Regions from separate parts of the Variovorax sp. dw_954 genome, predicted to be linked through region 2. Evidence: riboswitches for the same ligand, from Rfam matches in the RefSeq annotation. Region 2 holds a riboswitch; the other holds the start of a gene.

Region 1 (7,162 bases), on a different contig from region 2:
CCCACAACACGCCGTTGGGCGGGTTCGAATGGTTCTCCTGCACGTCGACGAGCTGATGCTGGTAGTCGGCCTCGTTCCAGTTGGTGAAGCCGAAGAGATGCGCGCCCAGGGGATTGAAGGGGTCGCCCGTCATCAGCGCGTTGCGCGCGTACCAGTAGATGCACGGCAACAGGAAGCAGCCTATGGCCAGCAGCCACACCTGCGGCCGGCGCTCGCGCACCAGCACGATCAGGCCCACCAGCGGGAGGAAAGTCAGCGCCTGGTACTTGGAACCCGCCGCCAGACCGAGGAAGAAGGCGCAGAGCGCGAGCCAGCGCACCCCGCGGTCCGGCGCCTCGGCATCGTCGAAATTGCGCCACCACCACCACAGCGCGACGAAGGCCACCAGCACGAACAGCGACACGGCCATGTCGATGTAGGCGTTGTCGTACTGCCCCATGAACAGCCAGATCGCGGCGCCCATGCAGGCGACGACCCGGCTCGCGTACATCACCCCCAGCCGGTAGATCACCAGCACCGAAAGCCAGCCCGCCAGCGCATGCACCAGGTGCGGGAACACGTCGTCATAGACCTGCAACACGGCCGCGTAGAGCAGGTCGTAGTTGTACGGGAACCAGGGATAGCGCAGCCAGTCGTAGACGCCCAGCCGCCCGCTTTCCGCGACCTGCCGCGCATAGGGCAGGTGGTACATGATTTCGTCGTAGGTCACCGGCGGCGCGAGCGGCGCCGACAGCGTGGGCACCAGCGCGAGGAGGAGCCCGACCAGTGCGTAGCGGTCCACCCACGTGACCACGGGCGGCGCGGCAAAGGTCTGCCTGCGCCATCCGCGCCACTGCAAGAGGGCAGCGATCACCCCGGCCGCGACAAGTCCCAGCACCGGCGCCCGCTGCAATGCGCCCACCAGCCCGAGCGCCTGCATCGCCACCACGAAGAGGCCCAGGCCCAGCGAGGTCGCCATGCCCCATTCGAGCCAGCGATCACGCTGCGCCGGTTCAGCCAGGCGTGCAAGGACGGCCTGGCCCAGGCCCCAGCAGGCCGCGACGATGACGGCGAGCGCAGCGTAGTGCGTCGCCGCGAATATCAGCTTCAGAATGTCGGTTCCCCCGCGTCAGAGATTGGGCGCCAGCAGGCGCTCGAGATCGGCCTCGCTGGCCTGGCGCCGCTGCGCCTGGTCCACCAGCTGGTCGTGGCCGATCTTGCCGACATTGAAATAGGTTGCGTCCGGGTGCGCAAGGTAGAAGCCGCTCACGCTCGCAGCCGGCAGCATGGCCAGGCTTTCGGTGACGCTCATGCCGATGTCGTTGCAATGCAGCAGGTCGAACATCGGGCCCTTCACGCTGTGGTCGGGGCAGGCCGGATAGCCGGGCGCGGGGCGGATGCCGCGGTACTTCTCGTGGATCATGTCTTCGTTGCTCAGCGACTCCTGCGGCGCATAGCCCCAGAGGTCGGTGCGCACGCGGTGGTGCATGGCCTCGGCAAAGGCTTCGGCCAGGCGGTCGGCCAATGCCTTGAGCATGATGGCGGAGTAGTCGTCGAGGTCGTCGATGAAGTACTTCTCCTTCTTCTCGACGCCCAGGCCCGCTGTCACGGCGAACATGCCGACATAGTCCTTGATGCCGCTGTCCTTCGGCGCGACGAAGTCGGCCAGGCAGCGGCTCGGGCGCATCACGCCGTCGATCATGTGCTTCTCGGTTTGCTGGCGCATGCCGTACCAGGTGAGCGCGGCCTCGGTGCGTGATTCATCCGTGTAGAGCACGATGTCGTCGTCGTTCACCGTGTTGGCCGGCCAGAAGCCGACCACGCCGCTCGCCGTGAGCCAGCGGCCTTCGATGAGGCGTTGCAGCATGCGCTTGGCATCGGCGTAGACGCGCACGGCCTCGGTGCCGACCACTTCGTCCTTGAGGATCGCGGGGAACGGCCCGGCCAGGTCCCAGGTCTGGAAGAACGGGCCCCAGTCGATGTACTTGGCCAACTCGGTCAGGTCGAAGTTCTTGAACACGCGGCGGCCGATGAACTTGGGCACCGTGGGCGTGAAAGCGGACCAGTCGACGGGCGTCTTGTTGGCGCGCGCCTTGGGCAGCGGCCACAACGGCACCTGCTTCTTGTTGGCATGCTGGTGGCGCACCTTGTCGTAGTCGGCATTCACCTCGTCGATGTACTTGCCGGCCTGGTCCGAGAGCAACGATTGCGCCACGCTCACGCTGCGCGAGGCATCGGGCACGTAGACCACCGGGCCTTCATAGTGCGGCGCGATCTTCACCGCCGTGTGCACGCGGCTGGTGGTCGCGCCGCCGATCATCAGCGGGATCTTCCTGATGCGGAAGTGGTCGTCCTTCTGCATCTCGCCGGCAACGTACTGCATCTCCTCGAGGCTTGGCGTGATGAGGCCGCTGAGCCCCACGATGTCCGCGCCCTCGACCTTGGCACGCGCCAGGATCTCGTGGCACGGCACCATCACGCCCATGTTCACCACTTCGAAGTTGTTGCACTGGAGCACGACCGTCACGATGTTCTTGCCGATGTCGTGCACGTCGCCCTTCACCGTGGCGATGATGATCTTGCCCTTGGTGCGCACGTCGCGGCCTGCGGCTTCGTCGCGCTTCTTCTCTTCCTCGATGTACGGGATGAGGTGGGCCACGGCCTGCTTCATCACGCGGGCCGACTTCACGACCTGCGGCAGGAACATCTTGCCCTGGCCGAACAGGTCGCCCACGATGTTCATGCCGTCCATCAGCGGGCCTTCGATGACGTGAAGCGGTCGGCCGCCCCTGGCAACGATGGCTTGGTACGCCTCTTCCGTGTCCTCGACGATGAAGTCGGTGATGCCGTGCACCAGCGCGTGGCTCAGGCGCTGGCCCACCGTCTGCGGCGCCTCCGGCGTGCCGCGCCATTCGAGCTTCTTGCTCTCGTCCTTGGCGCCGCTCCTGGCGGTCTCGGCCACTTCGACCAGGCGCTCGCCGGCATCGGGGCGGCGATTCAGGATCACGTCTTCCACGCGCTCGCGCAGCGTCGGCTCCAGGTCGTCGTACACGCCGACCATGCCGGCGTTGACGATGCCCATGTCCATGCCCGCCTTGATCGCGTGGTACAGGAACACCGTGTGGATGGCTTCCCGCACCGGGTCGTTGCCACGGAATGAAAAGCTCACGTTCGACACGCCGCCCGACACCTTCGCCCCCGGCAGGTTCTGCTTGATCCAGCGCGTCGCCTCGATGAAATCGACCGCGTAGTTGTTGTGCTCCTCGATGCCCGTGGCCACCGCGAAGATGTTCGGGTCGAAGATGATGTCCTCAGGCGGAAAGCCGATCTCGTCGACGAGGATGCGGTAGGCCCGCTCGCAGATCTCGGTCTTGCGCTCGTAGGTGTCGGCCTGGCCCTTCTCGTCGAAGGCCATGACGACCGCCGCGGCACCGTAGCGGCGCAGGAGCTTCGCATGGTGCTTGAACTGCTCCACCCCCTCCTTCATCGAGATCGAGTTGACGATGCCCTTGCCCTGGATGCAGCGCAGGCCGGCCTCGATCACTTCCCACTTGGAGCTGTCCACCATGATCGGCACGCGCGCGATGTCGGGCTCGCTGGCGATCAGGTTGAGGAAGCGCACCATCGCGGCCTTGCTGTCGAGCATGGCCTCGTCCATGTTGATGTCGATCACCTGCGCGCCGTTCTCGACTTGCTGGCGCGCCACGGCCAATGCATCCTCGAACTGGCCGTTCAGGATCATCCGCGCGAAGGCCTTGGAGCCGGTGACGTTGGTGCGCTCGCCGATGTTGACGAAAAGCGAGCCCTCGCCGATGGAGACCGGTTCGAGGCCGGACAGCAGCATGGGAGGAACGTGATCGGTTGTCTGGGACATGGCACTCACCTGTGTGAATCGGGTCAGCAGGTGAGCGTCGTTGCGGAAAGACCTGGAGAAACCCCAAGCCTGACATGCCCGGCGTGCATGACGCCGGGGATGTTGCAACGCTCCTTGGGAGCCGGGGATTTTAAGCGCTATGCCCCCACGTCTGTCGCGCCACCCTCAAGACGAAAGGCTCAGGCCGCCTGGGCCTTGCCGCCCATCGCCGAGGCCGGCAAGCCGAAGACGCGGTCGAAGCCCCAGTTGAAGGCGAAGGTGTAGACGAGGAAGTAGGCCGACAGCGCCAGGTCCATCACGAGCGCCTGCCAGAGCGTCACGTCGAGCCACCAGGCCACCAGCGGCGCCAGCAACGCGATCAGGCCGCCTTCGAAGCCGATGGCATGCACGATGCGCCGCTTGAGGCTGCGGCCGTGCGTCGTCTGGCGCGATTCCCAGGCCTCGAAGCCCAGGGTGTAGAAAAAATTCCAGGCCAGCGCCACCGCCGACATGCTGACCGCCAGCGGACCCGAATGTGACAGCTGCTGGCCCGACATCAGCGACAGGCCCACGCTGGAGCACAGGATCGCGATGCCCTCGTAGAGGCTGAGGTAGACGACTTTGCGCTGGATGCCTTGCATGATGGAACTGCCACTGGATTCGTTGGGATGGGGTGACTTTATGGCCATCTTTCTGATATAAAAAGTCATCTTCTTTCAGTTTCATTGATAGATCAGACGTCGTGGCCTTCACCAGCGAAACCGTCGAACTCTTCCTGGCCGTGCTGGACCAGGGCTCGTTTTCAGCCGCTGCGCGTTCGCTGGGCCGGGTGCCTTCCGCCGTCAGCATGGCCGTGGCGCAACTCGAGGCGGAGCTCGACCTTCAGCTGTTCGACCGCACCGGCCGCGAACCCAAGCCGACCTCGGCGGCGCGCTCGCTGGAGCCTCAGGCGCGGCTGCTTTCGGCGCAGCTCAAGGCGCTGCAGGTTCAGGCGCTGGGCCTGACCCAGGGCCTGGAGAACCGGCTGACGCTGGCGATTGCGCCGGAACTGCTCTCGGCACCCTGGAGCGCACCCCTGGCCGCGCTGGCGCAGGAGCATCCGCTGCTCGAAGTCGAGGTGCTGGCCGCGCCGCAGGCCGACGCGCTGGCGATGCTGCACACCGGCCGCGCCCAGCTCGCGCTGGTGTTCGAGCGCCCCAGCATCGACGGGCGCGAGGGCTTCCAGGAAGTCGCGAGCGAGGTGCTGGTCACGGTGATCGCACCCACGCATCCGGTCTACGTCGCGGCCGGCAGCCGCCTGGGCGAGCAGCACCTGATCAATACGCGGCAGGTGGTGGTGGCAGGCCGCGACTTCGCATCGCGCGATCCGCGATTCGTGTTCGCGCGCCACACCTGGCGCAGCGACAACGCGCTGGCCGCGCTGAGCCTGATCACGGCGGGCGTCGGCTGGGGCTGGCTGCCGCGCAGCTTCGTGCAGCCGCATGTGGCGACCGGCGCGCTGGTCGAGATCGTTTTCGACAACCTGTCGAACGGGCTCGACCTGTGGGTCGACGTGGTGTGGTCGCGCGAGCGGCCGCTGGGGCTGGGTGCTCAGCGCTTCATCCAGCTTGTTCAACGCGCCGACAAAGGTGCGCTCAAGGCAAAAGGCTGATCCCGTTCAGAACTTGTTCGCCGGCACGCCCGGCGCAAAGTCCTTCATCGGTTCCGTGTACTGCCCCGGCTGCCCCGGCACGCCTCCGGCGCGTGGCGGAGGGCCGCCCGGCGCCTGGGGAGGCCGACCCGGGTTGAATCCTGGCTGAGCGGCGTGTCCCGGATGCGGGGCATAACCCGGATGCGCGTCGTAACGCGGTCGAGGGTCGTAGTAGCCCGGGTGCCCATAGCCGGGGCCGCCCGGCGGCCTCGGCGGCGGCACGTAGCCCGGACCGGGCGGGCGGGGTTGCCAGCCCGCGTGCGGCGGCGGCGGTGGCCGCCATCCGGGCACGGGCGGCGGCGGCGGGCGGCCACCCCACCAGCGGGGTTCGCCGTACCACGGGCGGTCGCGGTAGTAATTGCCCCAGTAGTTGCCGATGCTGAAAGTGACGATCGGCACGCCGATGATCGCGCCGTAGCTGGCCAGCGGCACCGTCGCGCCACCGTAGGGATACGCGAGCCGCGTCGCCGCGGCCCAGCCGCGCAAGCCGTCTGGCAGGACCACATCGCACCAGCCGTAGCCGCCCGTGCATCCGACGACGGAGACCGCCTGGCCCGGCGCGAGCCGCGTAATCAAGGGGTAGTCGTTCGAGGGGCCGGCCCGGAGGTTCACCGAACCACGGGTGTAGGCCTCCTGGGCGGATGCCACGAGCGGGAGCATCAGCGCAAGCGCCCCGATGCCGATCCATCGCATGCCGAAGGTGTTGCTCATGGGTTTGTTTCCTTTATGCGTCAGGGTAGGCCGCACGTGAAACAGTTGTCAATCGGCGGTCACCTTGGCAGACAACGGCTCGAAAGCGCGCTCCGTGCACCGATGCGCGCGTTGGCGCCGGGCTTTACGCCCGCTTCACATCAAGCCTTCAGGCGTCTGCGTCGGCAGGCTCGCGATAGAACGGCTTGAGTGCACGGCGCGCCAATGGCGCCACGGCCTGACCGATCGCCGCGATGTGGTCCGGCGTGGTGCCGCAGCAGCCGCCCACGATGTTGACCAGCCCTTCGGCCGCGAATTCATGCAGCAGGCGCGAAGTGTCGGCCGGCGTCTCGTCGAAGCCGGTGTCGCTCATCGGGTTGGGCAGGCCGGCGTTGGGATAGCAGCTGATGAAGGTGTCGCCCGCCACCTTCGACAGTTCCTGGATGTAGGGCCGCATCAGCGCCGCGCCGAGCGCGCAGTTCAGGCCCACGGCCAGCGGCCGGGCATGGCGCACGCTGTGCCAGAAGGCCGTGACGGTCTGGCCGCTGAGGATGCGGCCCGAGGCGTCGGTCACGGTGCCGCTGATGATCAACGGAAGCCGGTGGCCCGAGTTGTCGAAGTACTCGTCGACAGCGAACAGCGCGGCCTTGGCATTGAGCGTGTCGAAGATGGTCTCGACTAGGATCACGTCGGCGCCGCCTTCGACCAGCGCTTCCGTCTGCTCGTAGTAGGCGGCGCGCAGGGTCTCGAAGTCGACGTTGCGCGCGCCGGGGTCGTTCACGTCGGGGCTGATGCTGGCGGTCTTGGGTGTCGGGCCAAGGGCGCCGGCGACGAAGCGGGGCTTGTCCGGCGTGCTGAACTTGTCGCAGGCTGCGCGCGCGAGCCTCGCGCTTTCGAGGTTCATCTCGCGCGCCAGGTGGGCCATCTTGTAGTCCTCCTGCGCGATGGTG
Region 2 (7,162 bases):
GTACACCTTGTCGATCGGCTTGGCGCCGGTCACGCGGAGTTGCGATGCGTTGATGATGACGATGAAGTCACCGGTGTCGACGTGAGGCGTGTAAATGGCCTTGTGTTTGCCGCGCAAACGGAGAGCAACTTCGCTGGCTACTCGTCCGAGGACCTTGTCGGTCGCGTCAATCACAAACCACTCGTGCGTCACGTCAGCGGGCTTGGCGCTGAACGTTTTGGTCATGAGTTTTCTCTTTTGAAGAGGGTTTGGCGGGCCCTTTTCCACGGTCGGCGTTCCTCTGGCGGGAATCTCTTAGGTGGGTTTGATACCTTCGCCGCGGGGCCACAAAAGCGCTGCGAAGCCTTCCATTATACGAAGGAAAGCCCAATTCGGGCAAATCCGGCCTTTGGCAGCGCACAGGCCTCAAAATCGGAGGCTCCTCGAACGCAGGCGCACGACTCGCAGCTCCCACTGGCTGCGCGTCGGGCGCCCGGCGTTTACCCGTTCATCCGACAGGGACTCGACAAGACATGTTCAGCTATCGCCACGCATTCCACGCCGGCAACCACGCCGATGTGCTCAAGCACACGGTGCTGATCGCCACCCTGGAGCATCTGCTCGAAAAGGACACCGCGCTCACCGTCGTCGACACCCATGCCGGCGCGGGCCTCTACCGGCTCGATGGCGACTACGCCGGGACCAGCGGCGAGGCGAGCGATGGCATCCTGCGTCTCCTGGCGCCGAAGCAGGCTGCGGCCGCGGTCGCGCTGGCGGCGCCTGCCCAGGGCGCGGCGAAGAAGTCCCCCAAGCCGGCCGCGCCGCCAGATGCGCCGATGGCGCCAGCGATCCACGCCTACCTGGACCTGGTGCGTGCGTTCAACCCCAATGGCGGCGCACGCGTCTATCCGGGCTCGCCCTTCATCACGCATCACCTGCTGCGCGATCACGACAAGCTCAAGCTGTTCGAGTTGCATCCCACCGACGCGCGCACGCTCGACGCCAACATCGCGCAGCTCGAAGCCGGCCGCCAGATCGCCGTGCTGCGCGAAGACGGTTTTGGCAGCGCCACCAAGTTCCTGCCGCCGCCCTCGCGCCGCGCGCTGGTGCTGTGCGACCCAAGCTACGAGATGAAGACCGACTACGGTCGCGTACTGGACCTGATCGGCGAATCGCTCAAGCGCTTTGCGACCGGCACCTACGCCGTGTGGTACCCGATCATTCCGCGGCCCGAGGCGCACGACCTGCCGCGCCGGCTCAAGACCATGGCCACGAAGGCGGGCAAGTCGTGGCTGCACGCGACACTGACGGTCAAGTCGAGCAAGGTGTTGACCACCGTGACCGGCGACCAGAAGCGGCCGGGATTGCCGGCCAGCGGCATGTTCCTCATCAACCCGCCCTACACGCTCAAGGGCCGGCTGCAGCCAGCGCTGGAGCAACTCAAGGTCTTGCTCGCGCAAGACCGGCATGCGGCGTTTTCGCTCGACAGCGGAGGTTGAGAAGATCCTGGACAGGATGGCCGCCTACCTTGGGGGGCGACGGCAGTGATCAACGCCGCTGGCGCGGATTGACGGCCTTGGGCGTGCCCTCGGGCGCCTTGCGCTTCGTGGGCGCAGCCGGCGTGTAGGCCGTCGGCTCGAAGCCGTCGGCGTCACCCGTGGCACCGCCGCATCGTTGCTCCTTGCGATCGATCACGGAGAGGGACACCTGCTTGATGCCCAGGCCCATCATGCCGATCTGTTCGGCCGCCGCGCGGCTGAGATCGATGATGCGACCGGCCGCGTAAGGGCCGCGGTCATTGATGCGAACCAGGACTTCCTTGCCATTGACCAGGCTGCGCACGCAAACCTTGGTGCCGAAGGGCAGGGTCTTGTGGGCCGCGGTCATGGCGCTCATGTCGAAGCGCTCACCGTTCGCCGTTCGCTTCAGGTGGAACTCGATGCCGTACCACGAGGCATTGCCGCGTTCGATGATCTCCCGCGGACCGGCGTTGTCGCCCGGCACGCCGTCGTCAACCGACTCCGAGTTGTAGATGTCGTAGTTGACCGTCGCGACGGCCGACTGCGGCGCAGCCCCGGGCGGTGTCGCGGGCAGGCGCGAGAGTGGACGCAGGCGCGGCCAGGAAAAGGAAGACGTCGAGGGTGTCTCGGCGCCGGCCACCGGAGCCGCCCCATCCTCGGTATCGGCCGATCCAGGCGCGGCGGGCGGAACAACGCAGCCGGCGGTGAATGCCGCCGCGAGCAACGCTGCAATCCTGCAACCGACGCGCCAGGAACTCATGGACCCCAGCCCAATCGCTGCAGCAGCCCGAGGGTCGCCACCGACTGGTTCATCGTATAGAAATGCATGGCCGGCGCACCACCTGCACGCAGGCGTTCGCACAGCGTGGCCACCACGTCGGCGCCGAAGGACTTGATCGATTCCACGTCGTCACCATAGCTCTGCAGGCGCAGCCGGATCCAGCGGGGAATCTCGGCGCCGCAGGCGTCGGAGAAGCGCATCAGTTGCGTCGAGCTGATGATCGGCATCACGCCCGGCACGATGGGCGTGTCGATGCCCAGCGCGCGCACTTCATCCACGAAGCGGAAGTACGCCTCGGGGCTGAAGAAGTACTGCGTGATGGCCGAGTCGGCGCCTGCGCGCACCTTGGTTGCGAAGGCCTTGAGATCGGCTTCCGGCGAACGTGCCTGCGGATGCACTTCTGGGTAGCAAGCCACCTCGATGTGGAAATCGTTGCCGGTCTCGTTGCGGATGAAGGCGATCAGGTCGCTGGCGTACTGGAACTCGCCGCCAGCGCCGTAGCCGCTGGGCAGGTCCCCACGCAACGCCACCAGGCGCTTGACACCCATGGCCTTGAGCTCGGCCAACTGCTCGCGCACGGTGGCGTTGGTGGCGCCGATGCAGGAGAAATGGCTGGCCGCGTCGACCCCCTCAGCAAGGATCTCGCGCACGGCATTGAAGGTGCCTGCATGCGTCGAGCCGCCGGCACCGTAGGTGACCGAGCAGAACTCGGGCTTCATGGCATACAACTGCTGGCGCACCGCGCGCAGCTTGACCGCGCCTTCTGGCGTCTTGGTCGGGAAAAACTCAAAGCTCAATGGAAGGCGCATGGCCAACTCCGGTTCACCGCTCTGCGCGAACGGCGTGCAAGAAAAATTCGTGGTTTCCGTCGCCACCCTCGATGGGGCTGTCGAACCAGTTCACCACGCGCAGACTCAGCGCGGCGCATGCCTCCCGCAAGCGCTGCTCGACCACTGCGAAAAGGGCCGGGTCGCGAACGATACCGCCTTTGCCGACTTGCCCGGGCTGCAATTCGAATTGCGGCTTGACGAGCATGAGCAAATCGCCAGCAGGCGTGAGGAACTGCACGACGGCCGGGAGCACCAGCGTCTGTGAAATGAAAGACAAATCGCCAACGATGATGTCGAAAGATGGCTCGGGCGGCGGTTCTGACAGGGCGCCATCGTCCGCGTCGTCGGGCATCAGGTCGGTGGCCGTCAGGGCGCGCGCGTTGACCTTCTCGATGGCGGTGACGCGCTCATCTCCACGCAGCCGCGCATGCAGTTGCCCGTGGCCGACATCGATGCCGGTCACGTGCAATGCGCCATGCTGCAGCAGGCAATCGGTGAAGCCACCCGTCGACTGACCCACGTCGAGGCAACGCTTGCCGGATGGCTTGAGTCCCGCGACGCGCAAGGCGCTTTCGAGCTTGAGCCCGCCGCGCGAGACGTAGCGCGATTCGGCCGCGTCGAGCAGCTCGAGCTCCGCGGTTTCGGGCAGGTCGTCGCGGTTCTTCACCACGTTGCGCCACGCGTCGGTGGTGCCGGCATCACGCCAGCGCAAGCCACCGGCGATGAGGCGCACGGCCTGCGATCGGGACGCGGCCATGCCGCGCTCGACGAGCAATTGATCAGCGCGCATGAGCGAAGCGCCGGGCCGCCCCAAGCAAGCTCGCACCGCAGTGCGAAGCACGAAGGCTTTGCATCCTTCGCCGATCAGTAGCGGTAGGTGTCCGCCTTGTACGGACCCTTCTTGTCGACGCCGATGTAGGCAGCCTGTGCATCGGTCAGCTCGGTCAGCATCGCGCCGACCTTCTTCAGGTGCAGGCGTGCAACCTTCTCGTCGAGATGCTTGGGCAGCACGTAGACCTTGCCGGCCTGATAGGCGTCCTGCTTGGTGAACAACTCGATCTGCGCGATGGTCTGGTTGGCGAACGACGACGACATCACGAAGCTCGGGTGGCCCGTGCCGCAGCCCAGGTTCACCAGGCGGCCCTTGGCCAGCAGGATGATCTTCTTGCCGTCCGGGAAGGTGATGTGGTCCACCTGCGGCTTGATCTCTTCCCACTCGTACTTCTCGATCGACGCGACGTCGATCTCGTTGTCGAAGTGGCCGATGTTGCAGACGATGGCCTGGTCCTTCATCTTGACCATGGTGTCGTGCGTGATGACATCCTTGTTGCCGGTGGTGGTCACGAAGATGTCGGCCTTGTCGGCGGCGTACTCCATGGTCACGACCTTGTAGCCTTCCATCGCGGCTTGCAGTGCGTTGATGGGGTCGATCTCGGTGACCCACACTTGCGCGCTCAATGCACGCAGCGCCTGCGCCGAGCCCTTGCCCACGTCGCCGTAGCCAGCCACACAGGCGACCTTGCCCGCGATCATCACGTCGGTGGCGCGCTTGATGCCATCGACCAGCGATTCGCGGCAGCCGTAGAGGTTGTCGAACTTGCTCTTGGTGACCGAGTCGTTCACGTTGATGGCGCGGAACAGCAGCGTGCCCTTGGCCGACATTTCGTTCAGGCGGTGCACGCCGGTGGTGGTCTCTTCGGTCACGCCGATGATCTCGGCGGACTTGCGGGTGTACCAGGTGTTGTCGACGGCGAGCTTGGCCTTGATGGCGGCGTAGAGGATGCGTTCTTCCTCGCTGGTCGGGTTGGCCAGCACGGACTGGTCCTTCTCGGCGCGCTGGCCCAGGTGCATCAGCAGCGTGGCATCGCCGCCGTCATCGAGGATCATGTTCGGGCCTTCGCCCTTCGTGCCCTTGGAGCCGAAGTCGAAGATGCTGTGGGTGTAGTCCCAGTAGTCCTTCAGCGACTCGCCCTTGATGGCGAACACCGGCGTGCCGGCGGCGGCGATGGCGGCGGCGGCATGGTCTTGCGTCGAGAAGATGTTGCACGAGGCCCAGCGCACGTCGGCGCCGAGGGCTTGCAGCGTCTCGATCAGCACGGCCGTCTGGATGGTCATGTGCAGCGAGCCGGTGATGCGCGCGCCCTTGAGCGGCTGCGCCTTCGAGAACTCCTCGCGGATGGCCATCAGGCCGGGCATTTCGGTCTCGGCGATGCGGATTTCCTTGCGGCCCCAGGCGGCAAGCGACAGGTCGGCGATGGCCTGGTCAACGGTGGAAACGGGGGTGGGCTTGAGAACTGCGCTCATGTGAACTCCAACAAAGCTGGTTTGAAGAATGCCACTGCGTTCGGGGTATGAAAACTCACCGCGAGAACAGCGGGTGAGCGTGGTTGCGATAAGGGTCCGAGCCTCACGCCTGTCGGCGCTGCAACGCTCCTCGGAACGGCGGATTTTAGCGCGGGTGCGATTTGACAGCTGCCGAACTGTGTTTCGGGGTCGCGACGGCGCCTTTGCCGGGTGGGTTGCAAGCCGCGGCGCGCCGCACTCACTGCCTGCGCATGCGAGCGTCGCAACGCCACAGATCGCCCGCAAAGACACTGGCCCGACGGGATTGCGACCCTGAAACGTCGTTCATCAGCCTGCCCTGGCCAGCGGGATTGGAAGGATCGTCCTAGACTGCCGATTCCCATCGCCTGTCCGGAGACCCAAGCCATGATGAAAGCTCAGCAACTCGCCATTTCGATCGTTATTGCGGCCACGTCCGCGCTGCCCCTGGTCGCCGCGGCGCAAGCGCCCGCGCAGGTCCGAGTGCGCGGGGTCATTGAACGTGTCGACGCCAACTCGATGGTCGTCAAGGACCGCAGCGGTGAAGTGGTCACGCTGGTGCGGCCCGCGGACATGAGCGTCTCGGAGGTCGTGCCGCTCACGATGGCGGACATCAAGGCCGACAGCTTCGTCGGCGCCGGGTCGATGCCGCAACCCGACGGCACGCAGCGCGCGATGGAGATCGTGGTGTTTCCGGAGTCCGCACGCGGCACCGGCGAAGGCTTCCGGCCCTGGGACTACATGCCCGAGAGCACGATGACGAACGCCACCGTTTCCACGCTCTCTGCTGCGCCGGCATCGGTGCCGGGCGGGCAGAAGCTGTTGCTCAAGTACAAGGACGGCGAGCAGACGGTGATCGTGCCTGCGGGCACGCCGGTCGTCACCTTCAAGCCGGGCAACCAGGACCAGGCCGCGCTGGTGGTGCCGGGCGCCAAGGTGGTCATCACGGCGCAGGAGAAGGAAGGCAAGCCGACCGCGCTGCGCATGCTGGTCGGGCGCAACGGTTTCCAGCCACCGATGTGAGTCCGGGGAGGGACTCGGGAATGGCGCGGCCCCTGCCCTCGTCGGGTTGGCCCGCGCCATTCTTCGGTCAGTGCGCGACGGCGCCCTTGGGCGCGACGGCCGCCGAGGGCGTCTCGGACTCCACCTTGAGCCGCAGCGCGATCACGGTGCCGATGGCCGCCACGGAGCCGAGCAGGATCAGCCCGGTGGTGAAGCTGCCGGTCTTGTCGTGCAGGTAGCCCATCATGTAGGGACCGAAGAAGCCCGAGAGGTTGCCGATCGAGTTGATCGCTGCGATGCCTGCCGCCGCCGAAGCCCCGGTCAGGAAACTGCTCGGGATCGGCCAGAACAGCGGCGGCACCGACGACACGCCAATCTGCCCCAGGCACAGCAGCCCGAGGATCAGTACCGGTGCACTCACCATGCCTGCGCCAGCCACGCCAACGGCGGCGAGCGCCAGTGCGAAGGCCACGTGCTCACGCCGCTTGAGCGTGCGGTCGGAGTTGCGGCTCAGCGTCACCATGCCGATGGCGCCGAAGACGAAGGGCAGCGCGGCCAGGAAACCGGCCTGCAGGTTGGAGACGCCAAAGCCCTTGATGATCGACGGCAGGAAGAAGGCCACGCCGTAGCTCGCCGCGTTGAGGCAGAAATACACGGCGGCGCATGCAAGGATGCGCGGGTTGGAAATCGATTGCCAGAGGCTCATGTGGCCGTGGCCGGCGGCGACC

What was found. A riboswitch is a leader RNA that binds a small molecule or an ion and turns the genes downstream of it on or off. The one in region 2 is predicted to bind S-adenosylhomocysteine.
Region 1: linked by a shared signal. The riboswitch ahead of metH (methionine synthase) and the one ahead of ahcY (adenosylhomocysteinase) in region 2 are both predicted to bind S-adenosylhomocysteine.

Annotation. Positions count from the first base shown of each region.
Region 1 is NZ_JAAVVD010000004.1:284,761-291,922, forward strand. Features, by position in the region: gene HB681_RS09570 (hypothetical protein) at 1-958, opposite strand, end outside; gene metH (methionine synthase) at 1,109-3,853, opposite strand; S-adenosyl-L-homocysteine riboswitch at 3,879-3,975, opposite strand; gene HB681_RS09580 (PACE efflux transporter) at 4,033-4,473, opposite strand; gene HB681_RS09585 (LysR substrate-binding domain-containing protein) at 4,575-5,483, shown strand; gene HB681_RS09590 (SH3 domain-containing protein) at 5,490-6,233, opposite strand; gene HB681_RS09595 (homocysteine S-methyltransferase family protein) at 6,382-7,162, opposite strand, start outside.
Region 2 is NZ_JAAVVD010000017.1:102,021-109,182, forward strand. Features, by position in the region: gene rplM (50S ribosomal protein L13) at 1-225, opposite strand, end outside; gene rlmJ (23S rRNA (adenine(2030)-N(6))-methyltransferase RlmJ) at 513-1,478, shown strand; gene HB681_RS24085 (septal ring lytic transglycosylase RlpA family protein) at 1,528-2,259, opposite strand; gene metF (methylenetetrahydrofolate reductase [NAD(P)H]) at 2,256-3,089, opposite strand; gene HB681_RS24095 (TlyA family RNA methyltransferase) at 3,103-3,900, opposite strand; gene ahcY (adenosylhomocysteinase) at 3,975-5,414, opposite strand; S-adenosyl-L-homocysteine riboswitch at 5,483-5,552, opposite strand; gene HB681_RS24105 (hypothetical protein) at 5,820-6,455, shown strand; gene HB681_RS24110 (MFS transporter) at 6,523-7,162, opposite strand, start outside.